Regions from separate parts of the Vallitalea pronyensis genome, predicted to be linked through region 1. Evidence: predicted binding sites of a transcription regulator. Region 1 holds the regulator's gene; each other region holds the start of a gene.
What was found. The regulator Rex, encoded in region 1, represses fermentation and respiration genes when NADH is low (regulators of the CRP and FNR family bind a similar motif). The targets are predictions, from matches to a motif close to ATTGTTAANTANTTAACAAT.

Region 1 (5,328 bases):
ATTGAATAGTAAACCATTACATGGTTCTTTTGTTCCATACTAGCAAAGTATTTCTAGAAACTTCTTTCCAGCTGAAGATATGGGTGTATTTTTTAATGTCACAACACCCACATGTCTTATCGGTATTTCTTTTTTTAACTTGATTTCAAAGACATCCTTAGCTATTAACTTTTCTTTTATAAAATTCTTGGTGACGCAAGCAATACCTAATCCAATGCGAGCAAATTTAACCAGTAAATCAAGACTCCCTAACTCTATATCCGGTTCTATTCGTTGTCCATGCTCCCAAAAAAAGTTATCCACATATCGTCGGGTATTACTTCCTTTTTCTAATAATATTAGAGGATATCTTTGCAGTTTCTCTAGAGAGATACCTTCACCATTGGATAGTTCCTGTTGATATGTCTTGCCACATATGAAACAATCTTGTAGTTCTAGGGTTTCTGTTATAGTCATTTGCTGATCTTCCTCAACAGGCAGGTTCACAATACCAAAATCCACATGACCCCCTTTTAGCAGTTGGATAATCTCATAGCTTGTTCGGTTGGTCACATTAATCTTAATATGAGGATAATCTTGATGAAATTGTTCTAAATACGGCAATAAATAATGGGAACACAACGTATCACTTGCACCAATAGTAACCTCACCTGCATCCAAATTTTGCATCTCCAAAAACTTAATTTCTCCAGTAATAATCAATCCACATGCCTTTTGTATGTATTCAAATAATACCTTCCCTTCTGATGTTAACTTAATGCCTTTTGGAGTTCGAATAAAGACGTTTGCTCCTAATTTCTCCTCTAACTGCTTAATGGCTTGACTCACAGCAGGCTGAGAAATATATAATTTTTTTGCTGCTGCAGAGATTTGTCCTTCCTTAGCAACCATGTAAAAAACCTTATAAAGCTCAAAATTGATTTTCATATAATCTCTCCTTATGGAAGATATAATTAATATTAATTTTATTTATGTTCCATCATTGATTATACTATAGATGGTGATGATTTTCAAAATAAATAAGGAGTGATAATATGAGTGTAACAGCTATTGTAGGTGGCAATTGGGGCGATGAAGGCAAAGGTAAGATGACAGATTTGCTGGCAAAAGAAGCAGCGTATGTGGTCAGATTTCAAGGAGGGAATAATGCGGGGCATACCATCATGAATCAGTATGGTAAATTCCAATTGCACTTGTTACCCTCTGGTGTTTTTTATCAGAATGCTACAAATATTCTAGCACCAGGTGTAGCATTAAACATAAAAGGTTTTTTGGATGAATATGAACATTTAATGTCGCGAGGGGTCCCTGCACCACAGATTAAGATATCCCATAGAGCACAGGTGATTTTACCTCAGCACGTTCTGCTAGACCAATACGAAGAGGCACGATTAGGTACCAAGAAATTTGGTTCTACCCAATCAGGTATCGCTCCTTTTTATGCTGATAAGTACAGTAAAATTGGTATACAAGTGAATGATTTATTCACACCCGACAGATTATTAGACAAACTTGAAAGAAATATTGAAAAAAAGAATGTGCTGCTTCAACATTTTTATAAACAACCTCTTTTAGAGGCTGAAAAAATATGTGATGATCTTATTCCATTAGGCCATAGGATAAAGCCTTTTGTGTGTGATACTACAAAAGTAATGAATGAAGCGATTGCCCAACAGAAAAACATCCTTATGGAAGGCCAGTTAGGTGCATTAAAAGACCCAGATCATGGCATCTATCCTATGACGACTTCCTCTTCTCCATTAGCTGGTTTTTCAGCTATCGGAGCTGGTATACCTGCCACTTCAATTCAACATGTTGTAACGGTTGTAAAAGCTTACTCCAGTTGTGTAGGTGCTGGACCATTCGTTTCTGAAATATTTGGTGAAGAAGCCGCTCAGTTAAGACATTTAGGTGGTGATAATGGTGAGTACGGTGCGACCACTGGAAGACCACGAAGAATGGGTTGGTTTGATGTTGTCGCTACACGATATGGATGTACATTACAAGGTACAACGGAAGTTGCTTTGTCTTTGCTAGACGTACTTGGTTATCTTGAGAACATCCCTGTATGTACAGCCTATCAGATAAATGATACCATAACCCAGGCGTTTCCAGTTACCCATGAATTAGACTTAGCAAAACCCGTAATAGAACCATTACCAGGTTGGCAAAGGGATATTTCCCATATACGTAGTTACACAGATTTACCTATGGAAGCAAAAAATTATGTGAATTACATTGAGAATGCTATTGGTTTTCCAATCAAATATATATCTGTTGGACCTGAACGAGATGCTATTATTATGCGTTAGTTAGCCACTAATTGGTCTTTAAAAGGTTAATAGCAGCCTAAATAAATAATAACCATATACCAAGTTAAGCATACCCCACAGCTACTATTAACATAGCATGCATATTGGCGTATGTCTTAACATTGATATATGGTTTTTTTGACGATACATGTAATATGTATGTGCCTATATCCGCTCTTTAATATTATAGGAAAGCGTCATTAAACTATCCAGGAGATGAACGTTCTCAACCACCACATCTTTATTGGATAATTTTAAATCTACCGGAGCAAAATTCCATATACCTTTAATACCATAGTGTACCAAATCGTTGGCAATCTTAGGCGCTTTTTGCTTAGGTAAAGTCAGAACAGCAATATCAATGGCATTCTCTTTTATAAAATGCTCCATTTCATCTAAATCTTGTATTTCAATACCTCTTACTGTAATCCCCACTAGTCGCGGGTTTACATCAAACAATCCTTTTACTTTAAAACCTCTTTTATCGAAGTTTGTATAATTAGCAAGTGCCTGTCCCAAGTTACCAGCACCGATAATTATGGTATTATACTTGTTTTCAAGTCCTAATATTTTACCAATAGCATTATATAAATATTCAACATTATATCCGTAACCTTGCTGTCCAAATCCGCCGAAATTGTTAAGGTCTTGTCTTATCTGAGACGCTGTTACACCCATTCGCTGACTTAATTCCTTGGATGAAATCCTCACCACGTCATTCTCTAATAAGTCTCCTAAGTATCTGTAGTATTTTGGTAATCGCTTAATAACCGCTGTTGAAATTTTCTTTTCTACCATAAAATCTATCCCCAATCTTGATACTTTTCAGAGCAATACACTCCTTATTGTTGAAGCCCTTAAAATAATTATATATCTTGGGTATGAGCATGTCAAATAATTAACGTGTATTACTCTAATTTATATGCTTATTTTGTTGTTTCTCATTATGCTTACAGGTAATCCGTACTATGTTCATTGTATACACAGTACATTAAATAGATTATACCATAAATGCATATATATTACAAAAGGACTATCTCATAATACATTCTATACGTTGCATTCTCAAGAAACTGATTTTCCTTGATAACTATAAGTAACGCAAAAACATATTATGAAACAGCCCTACTAAAGCAGTTCTTTACCTAAGTAATTATTAATGGACTCTTTTGTCTTCTTAGAGTAATTACTCTCTGTATATAATATACGCTGTATGGTCCGTTGAGATAAATGCGAATGATGAGCCAGATCCTTAATGGTAATTCTATGTTTGACCATATATTCGCCTAACTTCTTCCTTTTTATGTCATCTTTCTTATACTGCCGATTATAAAAGTATGTGGTGTTAACTTTTGAATGAATCTGCCCTAGCTTTCTTCGATGTTGATAATCCAAACATTTCTCACATTGCTTTACACCTCGAACCAGTGTTTCATGTGATAAAGACTTACCGCATCGAATACATTGTTTTCTTTCTACACGTGCTTTTCTTAATTTCTTCATATAACCTGCATTACGACTCAAGTGATCACCCTTTCGGAATAATTCTGTTCCATTCAGGGACTCATTTTTTAATACTTATCCTTTTTATGATTATCCTTCTTGAGTTAAACTTGCCTCTAATACATTTCAGTAGACTTGTCCCTTTCTAGAACTTCAATTCTATTATAAACTAAATATATGATACTTTCAATGATTTTCCCATAATCTTCCACTTAGCCCAGGTTTTACGATTCCGTTTACAAGTCCATTCTCCTTAGAATACAAGGACTTCCTTTTCAATTAAGCGATTTGATGGTAAAATATTGTGAGGATTGAAATCACAGTTAGACAATTAGGAGGCAACAATGATTTTATCATGTAAAAATATATGTAAAGCGTTCGAAACCCATACAGTCCTTGATCTTATTAATTTTCAATTAGAAAAAGGTGAAAAAGCTGCTATTGTGGGCCTTAACGGTGCAGGCAAATCCACATTGTTCAAGATTATTACCAAAGAATTAGAGCCTGATTCAGGCCAGGTTATTATAGAAAGCGGTATCAAATTAGGTTATCTCTCTCAGCACAGTACCCTTTCTAGCCATCATACCATTATGGAAGAAATGTTAAAAACATGCCAACCCCTTATAGATATGGAAAACAAACTAAGAACATATGAAGAACAAATGGCAGAAAAACAGAACGATCCTGATACCCTTGAATCGCTCATGAAAGCATATGCCGCACTTCAACATGATTTTGAAGTGAACAATGGTTATGGTTATAAAAGTTATATTCGCGGTGTTCTTAAAGGACTAGGATTTGTAGAAGAAGAATTTGATCAAGGGATATCCACTTTATCTGGTGGCCAGAAAACCAGGGTTGCACTGGCACAACTCTTATTAACTAATCCTGATATTCTATTATTAGATGAGCCTACTAACCATTTGGATATTAAGGCATGTGAGTGGCTAGAAGGATTCTTGAGTAACTATCATGGAACAATCGTCATCATATCCCATGACCGTTATTTTCTAGATAAAATCGTGAGTCGTATTATTGAAATAGAAAATACTCATTCTCACATCTATAATGGTCATTACAGCTTCTACGTGAAGCACAAAGCCATCAATCGTGAAATAGCCTTAAAACATTATCTTCAGCAGCAAAAAGAAATCAAACGGCAAGAAGAAGTCATTCGTGAACTGCGTTCTCATGGACGAGATAAATTAATTAAACGCGCTCAGAGCCGTGAGAAGCAGCTGAGTAAATTGGACAAACTGGACGCACCTGCGGTGATGCACGATAAAATGAACCTTCGATTAGAGCCTCGCGTGGTTAGTGGTAATGAGGTGATTAATGCAACAAATCTGTCCAAAAGTTTTGATGATAAACACCTGTTTTTGGGGGTTAACTTTCACATTAAGCGTGGAGAAAAAGTAGCTCTTATTGGGGATAATGGTACTGGTAAAACAACACTTTTTAGAATCATTAATCAGCAATTAGAGGGTGACACTGGTTTTATAGACTATGGTGC
Region 2 (5,328 bases), 2.3 Mb from region 1:
TGCTTTTGTTACTGCTCAGACCTCAGAAGTTTCCGTGTTATCTGCACTACCTCTTTATTTAGTGATGACCTTATTTTCCTTGCCTTTGGTGTATTTATTTTATAAAATTGCCATCACACATAATAAAAAGCAGCATCTGTTTACTAAGAAACATGTAGACCAAGATACATTAGAAGGGCCAAAAAGAAAAGTATTTGATGGTTATGTGATAGGTTCTATCATTCTCTTTCTGATTATCTTTTTCCTAAATGAACTATTACCCTTATTACTTCCTGCTGCTTAGCACATGATAAAAATAAGTGGCTTCATATTCAATACATTTATATGTATCCGTTCCATAACATATTATAGGTTAAGTGGGCTAAAAACAGTCACATCGAGACACTTACTTCCATGGATTTGTTATGCCATGGCTAGGTCTCAGAAAAACTTAACCTATAATATGTTTAACGTGTTTTTATTTTTTACTCTTGGTTAATAATTGTTCTAAGTAACTTTCCATTTCATCCAATGACCGTGTAAAAGCTTGTTTTTGGGTTTTTTTATTCCGACGTCCATAACTTTCCTGTAAATATCGGTATTTTAACTTCTCAAAAAATCGCATCATCTCACCCTATCGTATCAAATATACCTATTTGATTTTCGTTTTAATATAGTATATTCATGGAGGTACCACAATGCTAATGTGTGAACAACCTCATGTTAAGCTGTCATCCATAGCTGTAATATGGAAAATAATCTCGTCCATTTGATCGTCCTGTTCATTCACCTTCGTAAAATGAACCGTACATTCCCCTTCATGTTCAACAGCAAATCCCCAGTGCTGCCTCTTATAGCCTTCTTCATCTTCCTCGTGATAGCTTAGAAGACGCAGATGATCTTTTACCCTGTCATATACCCATCGCTGCCCCTTATCCTGTTTTAAAGTTATAGCTACCGTCTTATTTTTAGCAATGGTGATGTTATGTTCTTCCATATCCAATAAACCATCGGGAAAAATGCCCAAGTAACCGCTAATGGTTTCTCTTTCATCGATTTTAATGCTACGATCCTGTTCATTCGCTATGACTTTTGTAGCTGTGTAGACTTCATGATTTTCCTCATGTTCAACAGCATGCATCATCACAACATTCCCATCTGCTAATGCTGTTGATATACCTTCTTCAAACACAGCTTCATCATCAATACGAATGAGATACTGTCTTTCTTTATCAACGGTTTTCAGTAACCAACTGGCGTCATCTTTTTTTTCAATCACTTTAGCTATAATGTAAATCTCAGGATTATCTGCATGTTCACATTCTAGTTCTTGCTCTTTATGCTCGGACAAATCCAACACTCCTTTCATACTTAAAGGTATGTGTGTAATATCCAGAACATACATAAAAGGAGCAATCCTTTCTTAGCGACTGCTCCCTCCTTCATGTGTTTGTTATATACTTGTCATATAAGCCCCATCCACCTCCAGATCCGTTACAATCTTATGGAAATTAATGGCATTAAACAGCCCATAAGTAAAATATTCTTTATCAAAGAAAGAGTCAAAATAACCTTTTCTGAAATCTTCAAAGGTTTCTTCTTCATCTTTCACGAAGCCTATACCCATTTCCACATCATAGATACCAAAAATACGATCAAAGATATCCCGATTGAAATGACCTTCCGGTATAATAAATCCTATTTTATAAGAAGGATTGTTCTGCTCTTTCTTGGTGAATATACCAAAGATGGATTTACGATTGGTATTTTCTATGGGCATGACCGTATGTTGGTATCCTGCATCTTTTACATAGCGTTCAATGACCTTAATATTATCTCTCGGCACACTATTATCAACTGTACAACAGAAGTTGGTATTAATGACCATAAAAAACGACTTTTTTCCTAATAAATGGTCCAAGGCTTGAAATCGAAAATTTTCTTTATCTTTGTTTTTATAATAATCAATAAACGTTCTACCTAATTTCTCATCTTTTCTAACTGTCACAGGGTGCTTCATCATCATCACTCCTCATGTAACAAGTCCATGGCCTATGCCGTATGCTTGTCATTATAGTTTTAGTATAAACGATTTTAATGTTATTTAAAAGCCTCTAATCGATAAATAGGCATACCCAATCCTACAAACTTTTCTTCGTATTCTGTCATCACATTACCTTCTAAATAGGGGCTGTTATGTAAATCCCTTGTTACTTTTTCCACCTTCCAATGATGTTTTTCCATCTCTTCCAGTGAATAATCAAAAAGTAGCTGATTATCTGTCTTGAAACATATCTTTCCACCTGATGTTAATACCTTTTCATAACGTTCTAAGAAACCATGATGGGTTAATCGCCTTTTATCATGTCGGTCCTTGGGCCATGGGTCTGAAAAATTAAGGTAGATACGCTCAATCTCTCCTTCTTCAAAAACATCCAGAATTTCTTCCACATCCATGCGTATAGCGTATAGGTTCTCCATGGCTTCATCATCCAGATTACCAAGGGCTCTTACTAAAACATTGGTAAATTTCTCAAATCCTATGTAATTCACATGGGGATTCTGCTTGGCTAAGGTACTTATAAACTGCCCTTTACCCATACCAATCTCAATATGGATAGGATGGTTATTGCTAAACTGTGTGTGCCACTTACCTTTTAGACACTTTTCATCCTGAATAATCTTAGGATGATTCTCTAATTTCTCTGTTGCACCAGGGATACACCTTAATCTCATGATATACTCCTTACTTCAATCTATTTATAGGATACTGCTTCCATTCTACTTAACATGTCATTGTATCATTCTATATTATGATTTATGAATCTTTAAATGTCAACACACAAAAAAAACCTATCCATGCGGGATAGGCTAAAAGCTTTTATATATAAATAAAAGGGGGGTAGTTTCTACGTTATTATCGTAACATACAAATATGTCTAAATTATGAATTTAATATTACTATTAGATGTAAAGTTTTGGAACATTAGCCAACTATTTATTATCTTATTTTGCAACCACTAAGCCCATAAAATAAGCCTTTTTAGGTACTCGCACTTTTAATTATAAAGCATGCAATGTTACAAATAAATGTCATGAAAATACATATATGCCAAATATTACTATTAACCTCTGTAAAACTTGTCTATTATTTATCAATCAATAATCCCTTAAATATTCACCAAACAAGCAAGAACATATGAACTTTTAGCCGTATAAAAAGGTAAGGATTGGTATAGCCTAACATTAAGATGGCATGCGAAAGAAAATATGTTGTCATTCATGGAGGTGTCTAATGAAAACCCAAACCAACAATCAACTGGATGATTATAAGGCTCTGGATCAAGTCATAGAAACATACAAAGATGAACAGGGTACCCTCATTCATATTTTGCAAAAAGCTCAAGATATATTTGGTTACCTGCCCATGACCGTTCAATCCTACATTGCTGAAAAATTATCCATTCCAATCTCAACCATTAATGGGGTGGTCAGTTTTTATTCCCTATTTTCTCAAGAACCAACAGGTAAATATACCATTGGCGTTTGCCTAGGTACGGCTTGTTATGTAAAAGGTTCAAACGACATTCTTGAAGCCATTAAAGAAGAATTAGGTCTTGATGTAGGTGAAACCACATCTAATAAAATGTTTACCCTTAAGGCAACACGGTGTATTGGTGCGTGTGGTCTAGCCCCTGTTATCACCATTAATGATGATGTATATGGCCGGCTATCACCATCGGATATCCCGTCCATTATTCATAAATATACGAAAAACACATAAAGGAGATGAAGCTATGCAATATGAACCTATCCGCTCCATGGCTGAATTGAGCAAGCTCCAAGAAGAGCACTATCAAAAGCTTGTTCTTCGACTAGGTGAAACTTCTCTCGATGAAGAAATTCATAAATTCCATATCCTCGTTTGTGCTGGAACAGGTTGCACCGCTTCCAATAGTGGGCAAATACTTCACAAGCTGCAAAAAGAGGTAAAAAAAAGACATCTTGAAGACCAAGTCAAAGTATTTAAAACCGGTTGTTTTGGCTTTTGTAAACTGGGTCCCATCATTGTGGTTCACCCTGACCGAACCTTCTATTGTCAAGTTGACGTTACAGACGTGGATGATATTCTAGAAGAACATATTGAAAATCATCGTGTTGTGGAAAGGTTATTATACAAGAACCCTCGAACCGATGAGGTGCAGCAAAAGATTGATGATCTGGATTTCTTTAACCATCAACAGCGTATTGCATTACGTCATTGTGGTGTTATAGACCCTGAGAACATCTATGAATACATTGCCTTGAAGGGTTATGAAGCTGTTGGAACCATCTTAGATGACAAAACGCCTCCTGATGATGTCATTGACACCATCAAAACATCTGGCCTAAGAGGGCGTGGAGGCGGTGGTTTCCCAACAGGTAAAAAGTGGGACTTCGCAAAATCCTATGAAGGTAAGAAAAAATATGTGGTATGCAACGCCGACGAAGGTGACCCTGGTGCTTTTATGGACCGTTCTATTCTAGAAGGCGATCCTCATAGTGTGATTGAAGCTATGCTGGTAGCTGGTTATTGTATTGGTGCTGACCAAGGGTTTATCTATGTACGAGCAGAATACCCCATCGCTGTTGAACGATTAGAAATTGCCCTAGACCAAGCTAAAAAGTGCGGCTTATTGGGACAGAATATCTTAGGTACAGGCTTTCATTTTAATTTGGATATCCGACTGGGGGCAGGTGCTTTTGTCTGTGGTGAAGAAACAGCTCTTATATCTTCTGTCATGGGACTACGTGGCGAGCCAAGACCAAGACCTCCTTTCCCTGCTGAAGTGGGTCTGTGGGAGAAACCAACCCTTAATAATAACGTAGAAACCTACGCCAATGTACCGGCCATCCTTCTCAAAGGAGCTGATTGGTACAACAGCATTGGCACCGAAGACAGTAAAGGAACGAAGGTCTTTGCTCTAGCTGGTCAGATTAATAACACTGGGCTTATTGAAGTCCCTATGGGGACAACCCTAAGAACCATTGTCTATGACATTGGCGGCGGTATTCCTGGTGATAAGACATTCAAAGCTGTACAAACTGGTGGTCCTTCAGGGGGCTGTATTCCTGAAAAGCATCTGGATACCAAGATCGATTATAAATCCTTAACAGATATTGGCTCTATGATGGGTTCTGGCGGTATGATTATCATGGATGAAACCGATTGTATGGTGGATATTGCGCGGTTCTATCTGGAATTTGCTACAGATGAATCTTGTGGAAAATGTGTTCCTTGCCGTATTGGTACTAAAAGGCTGTTAGAAATATTAGAAAAAATCACAGAAGGAAAAGGTGACATGGAAG
Region 3 (5,328 bases), 1.7 Mb from region 1:
ACGATTAAATATAGATAAAAAACACGAATTATTAAAGCTGTGGGAAGTAGCTTTTGAAGAAGACGAAATATTTGAGGATTCATTATGTGAACAGTTTTTTTCTCAATTAGATCTCTGGCATTATACATATGGATGGTTACATAAGGACAAGCTTGTATCCACTTATATGACATTAGATGTAGATGTGCGTATTAGAAATAAAGTGTTGAAAGCCCATTATATTGATGGAATAGCTACCTTACCTACCTATCGAAGACAAGGATTAGTACATAAACAAATGTATGAAGATGCTATGAGGTGTAGAGAACATCACATTCCTATCATGCTGGTAGATCCTTCACGAGATTCTTTTTATCGGAAGTTTGGATTTGAGTTTGCTATGGATAAATATAAGATTTTGTTAGATAGGGATTTTTTCCAAACAAATGCGTTGGAGAAAACAGGTAATGTTGTTAAGGGACAAATGGATAATAACGAATTAAAACAGGCTTATCAGTTCATTAATCAATGGTTATGGCAGCATTCTCGATATAATGAAATGTTATGGCCGCCTTGTTATGAAGATATAAAATATAAACGAGATGATTATAAGTTAGCCGTTGCCCACAATGATGATGGTAAACCCATAGGTTATATCATATATGCTATTCATAATCAAGAAATAGTGATAGAGTCTATTCGGTATGTAACCCTTGGGGCTCTCTATGTTTTGAAGCATTATATGTTGAATATTGATGAGGAAATATCAACATACGTCTTAAATAGTATACCTCAAGATTTCCCATTGGATTTATTCTTAAAAGACATAGGTAGGCCAGAAAAACGTTTGAAACCTTATAGTTGTATGACGAGGATGATGAGGATTGTTGATTTTCAAGTAGCTTTAGAAGCGTTAATTATCCAAAAACCGGAGATACCTATATGTATGGCTATAGAAGATACCATCATAAAAGAGAATAGTGGGTTTTATACTTTGTTACCATCAGGTCGTATCATAAGGAAATCATGTGAATGTTTTGTATCAAGTACTATAGAGGATATTGTACCATTACTTAGTGGATTAAAATCAGCGGAGACATTATATTACAATGGAAAAATTCGGGTTAATGATGTGAGGAATGTTGAACAGAATATTTATAAATTACCGAGGATAATAAAGGTGCTTGATAGCATCTTACCTAAGGTGACAACGTATAATGCAGATGAATACTTAGCGCCATAGAATGGAAGTAGGAATTAGGAGTTTGTAGGATAATGTGTGTTTTTTTGCAATAGGTGTTGTTATTAGATTACTATGACCCTGATTAGTAAGAGGGGAAGAACTGGCAACGGGAGGTTACGTGAACGATATAGTGTGTTCATGCACTCTCGTTGCGTTTGTTGCTTGGAGCTGTTTTAAAGGAATGGCAACAAGCCGCAAAAGTCGTTTATGAACACACTATATGGTATACCTCCCTCCCGTTGTCGGTTATTTAACATACCCCTTAAACCGGTATCCATAATATTAACTTAAAGCATATACCTGTTGTATATTTTTTAATTGATTTACAACCCAACTCGTGATATTCTATCCATATTGCGAGTTTTTTTATATTCAAGCAGCTCTATCAAGAAGAGTATCAAATGAAGCTCTAGTTTTAGCATAAAAATGGTATAAAATTCCTGTTACAGATATAGGCAGATATAGACAAAATGAGGTGTGAAACATATGTTAAGTGTAGAAAAAGTAAACCATGACTTTGGTGGACGCATCATTTTAAGTGATGTATCATTCCGTTTAAAAAAAGGTGAACACGTGGCACTTGTGGGACCAAATGGTGAAGGTAAAAGTACCTTTCTAAAAATCATTACCAATAAACTCATGCCCGATGAGGGTATCATTAAATGGTCACCAAAAGCGAAAGTAGGTTATTTAGACCAACATGCTGAACTGCAAAAGGGAAAGAGTATTCGAGATGTGTTAAATGAAGCATTTGAAGAAGTCATTGAATTAGAAAAAAAGATGCTGCAGATATATGAAGAAATGGCCAATTTTACAGATGAAGAGATGGCTGTAAAACTTGAAGAAGCAGCGGATATACAGACCACATTAGATCATAGTGGGTACTATATGATTGATGCAAAAGTGGAAGAGGTTGCTAATGGTTTAGGTCTTGGGGATATTGGTCTTGATAAGGATGTAAGTGAATTAAGCGGTGGTCAACGGACGAAGGTTCTGTTAACAAAATTGCTGTTACAACGTCCAACAATTTTATTACTTGATGAGCCAACGAACTTCTTAGATGAAAACCATATTGAGTGGCTAAAAAGGTATCTACAGGAGTATGAAAACAGTTTTATTCTAATATCCCATGATATACCGTTTATTAATCATGTTGCAACGGTGATCTATCATATTGAAAATGGCGAATTTACCAGATACACAGGTAATTACGATGATTTTAAACGTATGTACGATATCAAAAAACGTCAAGCAGAACAAGCTTTTGAAAAACAACAAAAAGAAATTGAGAAATTAGAAGATTTTATTGCCAGAAATAAAGCAAGAGTAGCTACGCGAGGTATGGCCAATAGTCGACAAAAGAAATTGGATAAAATGGAACGGATAGAACGTGTTAGGGAGAAACCAAAGCCAAAATTTGGATTTAGGTATGGACGTGCTTCTGGTAAGATTGTATTTGAAGCCAAGGACCTTGTGCTTGGTTATGACGAAGCATTAACCAGTCCATTAAACATGACACTGGAGCGGGGCAAACGCATAGCTCTCAAAGGCGTTAATGGATTAGGTAAATCGACTCTGCTAAAAACGCTAATGGGTATCATCAAGCCATTTGATGGAAAGGCAATTCAAGGAGATTATTTAGAAGTGGGCTATTTTGAGCAAGAGAGTGACCCCAATAACAGCAACACGGCTATTGAAGAAGTATGGCATGAATACCCAGCGCTTACCAATCTGGAGGTAAGAGCAGCTTTAGCAAAATGCGGCTTAACCAACGATCATATTACAAGTCAGATGAAGGTGCTCAGTGGTGGTGAAGCAGCCAAAGTGAGATTATGTAAACTAATGCTGAGAGATATTAATCTATTGGTATTGGATGAGCCTACCAATCACTTGGATGTTGAAGCAAAAGAAGAACTAAAAAGTGCAATCAAGGCGTTCAAAGGTACACTGCTTGTCGTATCTCATGAGCCAGCATTCTATATGGATTTGGTTGATGACGTTTGGAATGTGGAAGATTGGACAACCAAGGTCATATAATCTTAGGAAAATATGCCCAATAAATGCTCTAGGCTCTGTTAAAAACTAGTGGAATGGCTAAAAAATAATGAAAATAATTGTAAATTTCCTTGAAATTCGTTATAATAAGTGAGGAAAATCTAAGATGTGACCATGTTCGTCACACTAGAAAAATATAGTGAGCTACTTTTATTGAGCCTTTTCATAAGGACACTTCAATTTCTAATTGAACCTTTTGTACTTGGATTTAAGTAACAAAAGGCTAAATTAAAAATTGAAGTGTGAATCAATAGAAGTTTGACATTCTATATACTAAGAGGATTTGATAAATATTTATCAAATCAGAATTTCATTTAAGAAAGGATGAAGAGAATATGATGTACACTCATGAAGTGAAAAACATGTGTTGTGTTGCTAAAGGACCTAATCATGGGCCAGCACCAATTCCTCAAGAAGGAAGATGGGTTCAAGCCAAAGAAGTAAAAGATATTTCTGGTCTTACTCACGGTGTAGGTTGGTGTGCTCCTCAACAAGGTACATGTAAACTTACTTTAAATGTTAAAGATGGTATCATTCAAGAAGCTTTAGTTGAGACCATTGGATGTTCAGGTATGACACATTCAGCAGCAATGGCTTCAGAGATCTTACCAGGAAAAACAATCTTAGAGGCATTGAATACAGATTTAGTATGTGATGCCATTAACACAGCCATGCGAGAGTTATTCTTACAAATTGCTTATGGTAGAACACAAACTGCTTTCTCAGAAGATGGGCTTCCAGTAGGTGCTGGTTTAGAAGATCTAGGTAAAGGTCTTCGTTCACAAGTAGGAACCATGTACGGTACTCTTGATAAAGGTCCTCGTTACCTTGAAATGGCAGAAGGCTATGTTACGGAGATTGGACTTGATGAAGATAATGAAATCATCGGGTACAAGTTTATTCACTTCGGTAAAATGATGGATATGATTAAAACTGGTATGGAAGCAGCAGAAGCAATGGAAAAAGCTACAGGTACATATGGTCGTTTCGCAGACGCTGTGAAAACAGTTGATCCAAGACAGGAATAGGAGGTTAGTAATATGGCATTATTTGAAGGATACGATAGAAGAATTGAAAGTATTAACAAAGCTCTAGGCGAATTTGGTATTGCTTCATTAGAAGAAGCAAAACAAATCTGTGATGATAAAGGCATTGATGTACATGAACTTGTTAAGTCTATTCAACCTATCTGTTTTGAAAATGCATGTTGGGCTTATACACTTGGTGCAGCAATAGCGATCAAAAGAGGTATTACCGTTGCAGCTGATGCAGCTGATGCAATTGGTGAAGGCTTACAAGCTTTTTGTATTCCAGGTTCTGTTGCCGATCAAAGAAAAGTGGGTATTGGCCATGGTGGTTTAGGTGCTATGCTCCTTAAAGATGAAACAAAATGTTTCGCGTTCTTAGCAGGACATGAGTCATTTGCTGCTGCTGAAGGTGCTATCGGTATTGCACGTTCTGCAAATAGAGTTAGAAAAGAGCCGTTACAAGTTATCCTTAATGGACTTGGTAAAGACGCTGCTCATATTATTTCTAGAATTAATGGCTTTACATATGTTCAGACTCAATTTGATTATGCTACAAGTGAATTAAAAATTACAAAAGAAAAAACTTACTCTGATGGCGAAAGAGGAAAAGTTCGATGTTATGGTGCAGACGATGTACGTGAAGGTGTAGCAATCATGCATCAAGAAGCTGTGGATGTATCCATAACTGGTAACTCAACCAATCCTACACGCTTCCAACATCCAGTTGCTGGAACCTATAAAAAAGAATGTAATGAAGCAGGTAAGAAGTACTTCTCAGTAGCTTCTGGTGGTGGTACTGGTAGAACACTTCACCCAGATAACATGGCTGCTGGTCCAGCTTCTTATGGTATGACAGATACCATGGGAAGAATGCACTCAGATGCACAATTCGCAGGTTCTTCATCTGTACCTGCTCACGTAGAGATGATGGGACTGCTTGGTATGGGTAATAACCCAATGGTAGGTGCAACAGTTGCTGTTGCGGTTGCTATTCAAGAAGCAATGAATAAGTAATTTACGTAT

Region 2: the regulator Rex is predicted to act here: its motif matches at 3,120-3,139, upstream of HZI73_RS02040 (NADH-quinone oxidoreductase subunit NuoE family protein).
Region 3: the regulator Rex is predicted to act here: its motif matches at 3,560-3,579, upstream of HZI73_RS18485 (iron-sulfur cluster assembly scaffold protein).

What each region holds. Positions count from the first base shown of each region.
Region 1 covers NZ_CP058649.1:2,795,225-2,800,552, reverse strand. Annotated here, with positions in the region: gene HZI73_RS11565 (LysR family transcriptional regulator) at 40-927, opposite strand; gene HZI73_RS11560 (adenylosuccinate synthase) at 1,035-2,312, shown strand; gene HZI73_RS11555 (redox-sensing transcriptional repressor Rex) at 2,478-3,110, opposite strand; gene HZI73_RS11550 (hypothetical protein) at 3,441-3,815, opposite strand; gene HZI73_RS11545 (ABC-F family ATP-binding cassette domain-containing protein) at 4,160-5,328, shown strand, end outside.
Region 2 covers NZ_CP058649.1:484,445-489,772, reverse strand. Annotated here, with positions in the region: gene HZI73_RS02065 (CPBP family intramembrane glutamic endopeptidase) at 1-283, shown strand, start outside; gene HZI73_RS02060 (hypothetical protein) at 458-607, opposite strand; gene HZI73_RS02055 (hypothetical protein) at 698-1,348, opposite strand; gene HZI73_RS02050 (hypothetical protein) at 1,433-2,005, opposite strand; gene trmB (tRNA (guanosine(46)-N7)-methyltransferase TrmB) at 2,080-2,715, opposite strand; gene HZI73_RS02040 (NADH-quinone oxidoreductase subunit NuoE family protein) at 3,275-3,763, shown strand; gene HZI73_RS02035 (NADH-quinone oxidoreductase subunit NuoF) at 3,882-5,328, shown strand, end outside.
Region 3 covers NZ_CP058649.1:4,447,269-4,452,596, reverse strand. Annotated here, with positions in the region: gene HZI73_RS18495 (GNAT family N-acetyltransferase) at 1-1,222, shown strand, start outside; gene HZI73_RS18490 (ABC-F family ATP-binding cassette domain-containing protein) at 1,709-3,259, shown strand; gene HZI73_RS18485 (iron-sulfur cluster assembly scaffold protein) at 3,613-4,305, shown strand; gene HZI73_RS18480 (GGGtGRT protein) at 4,318-5,319, shown strand.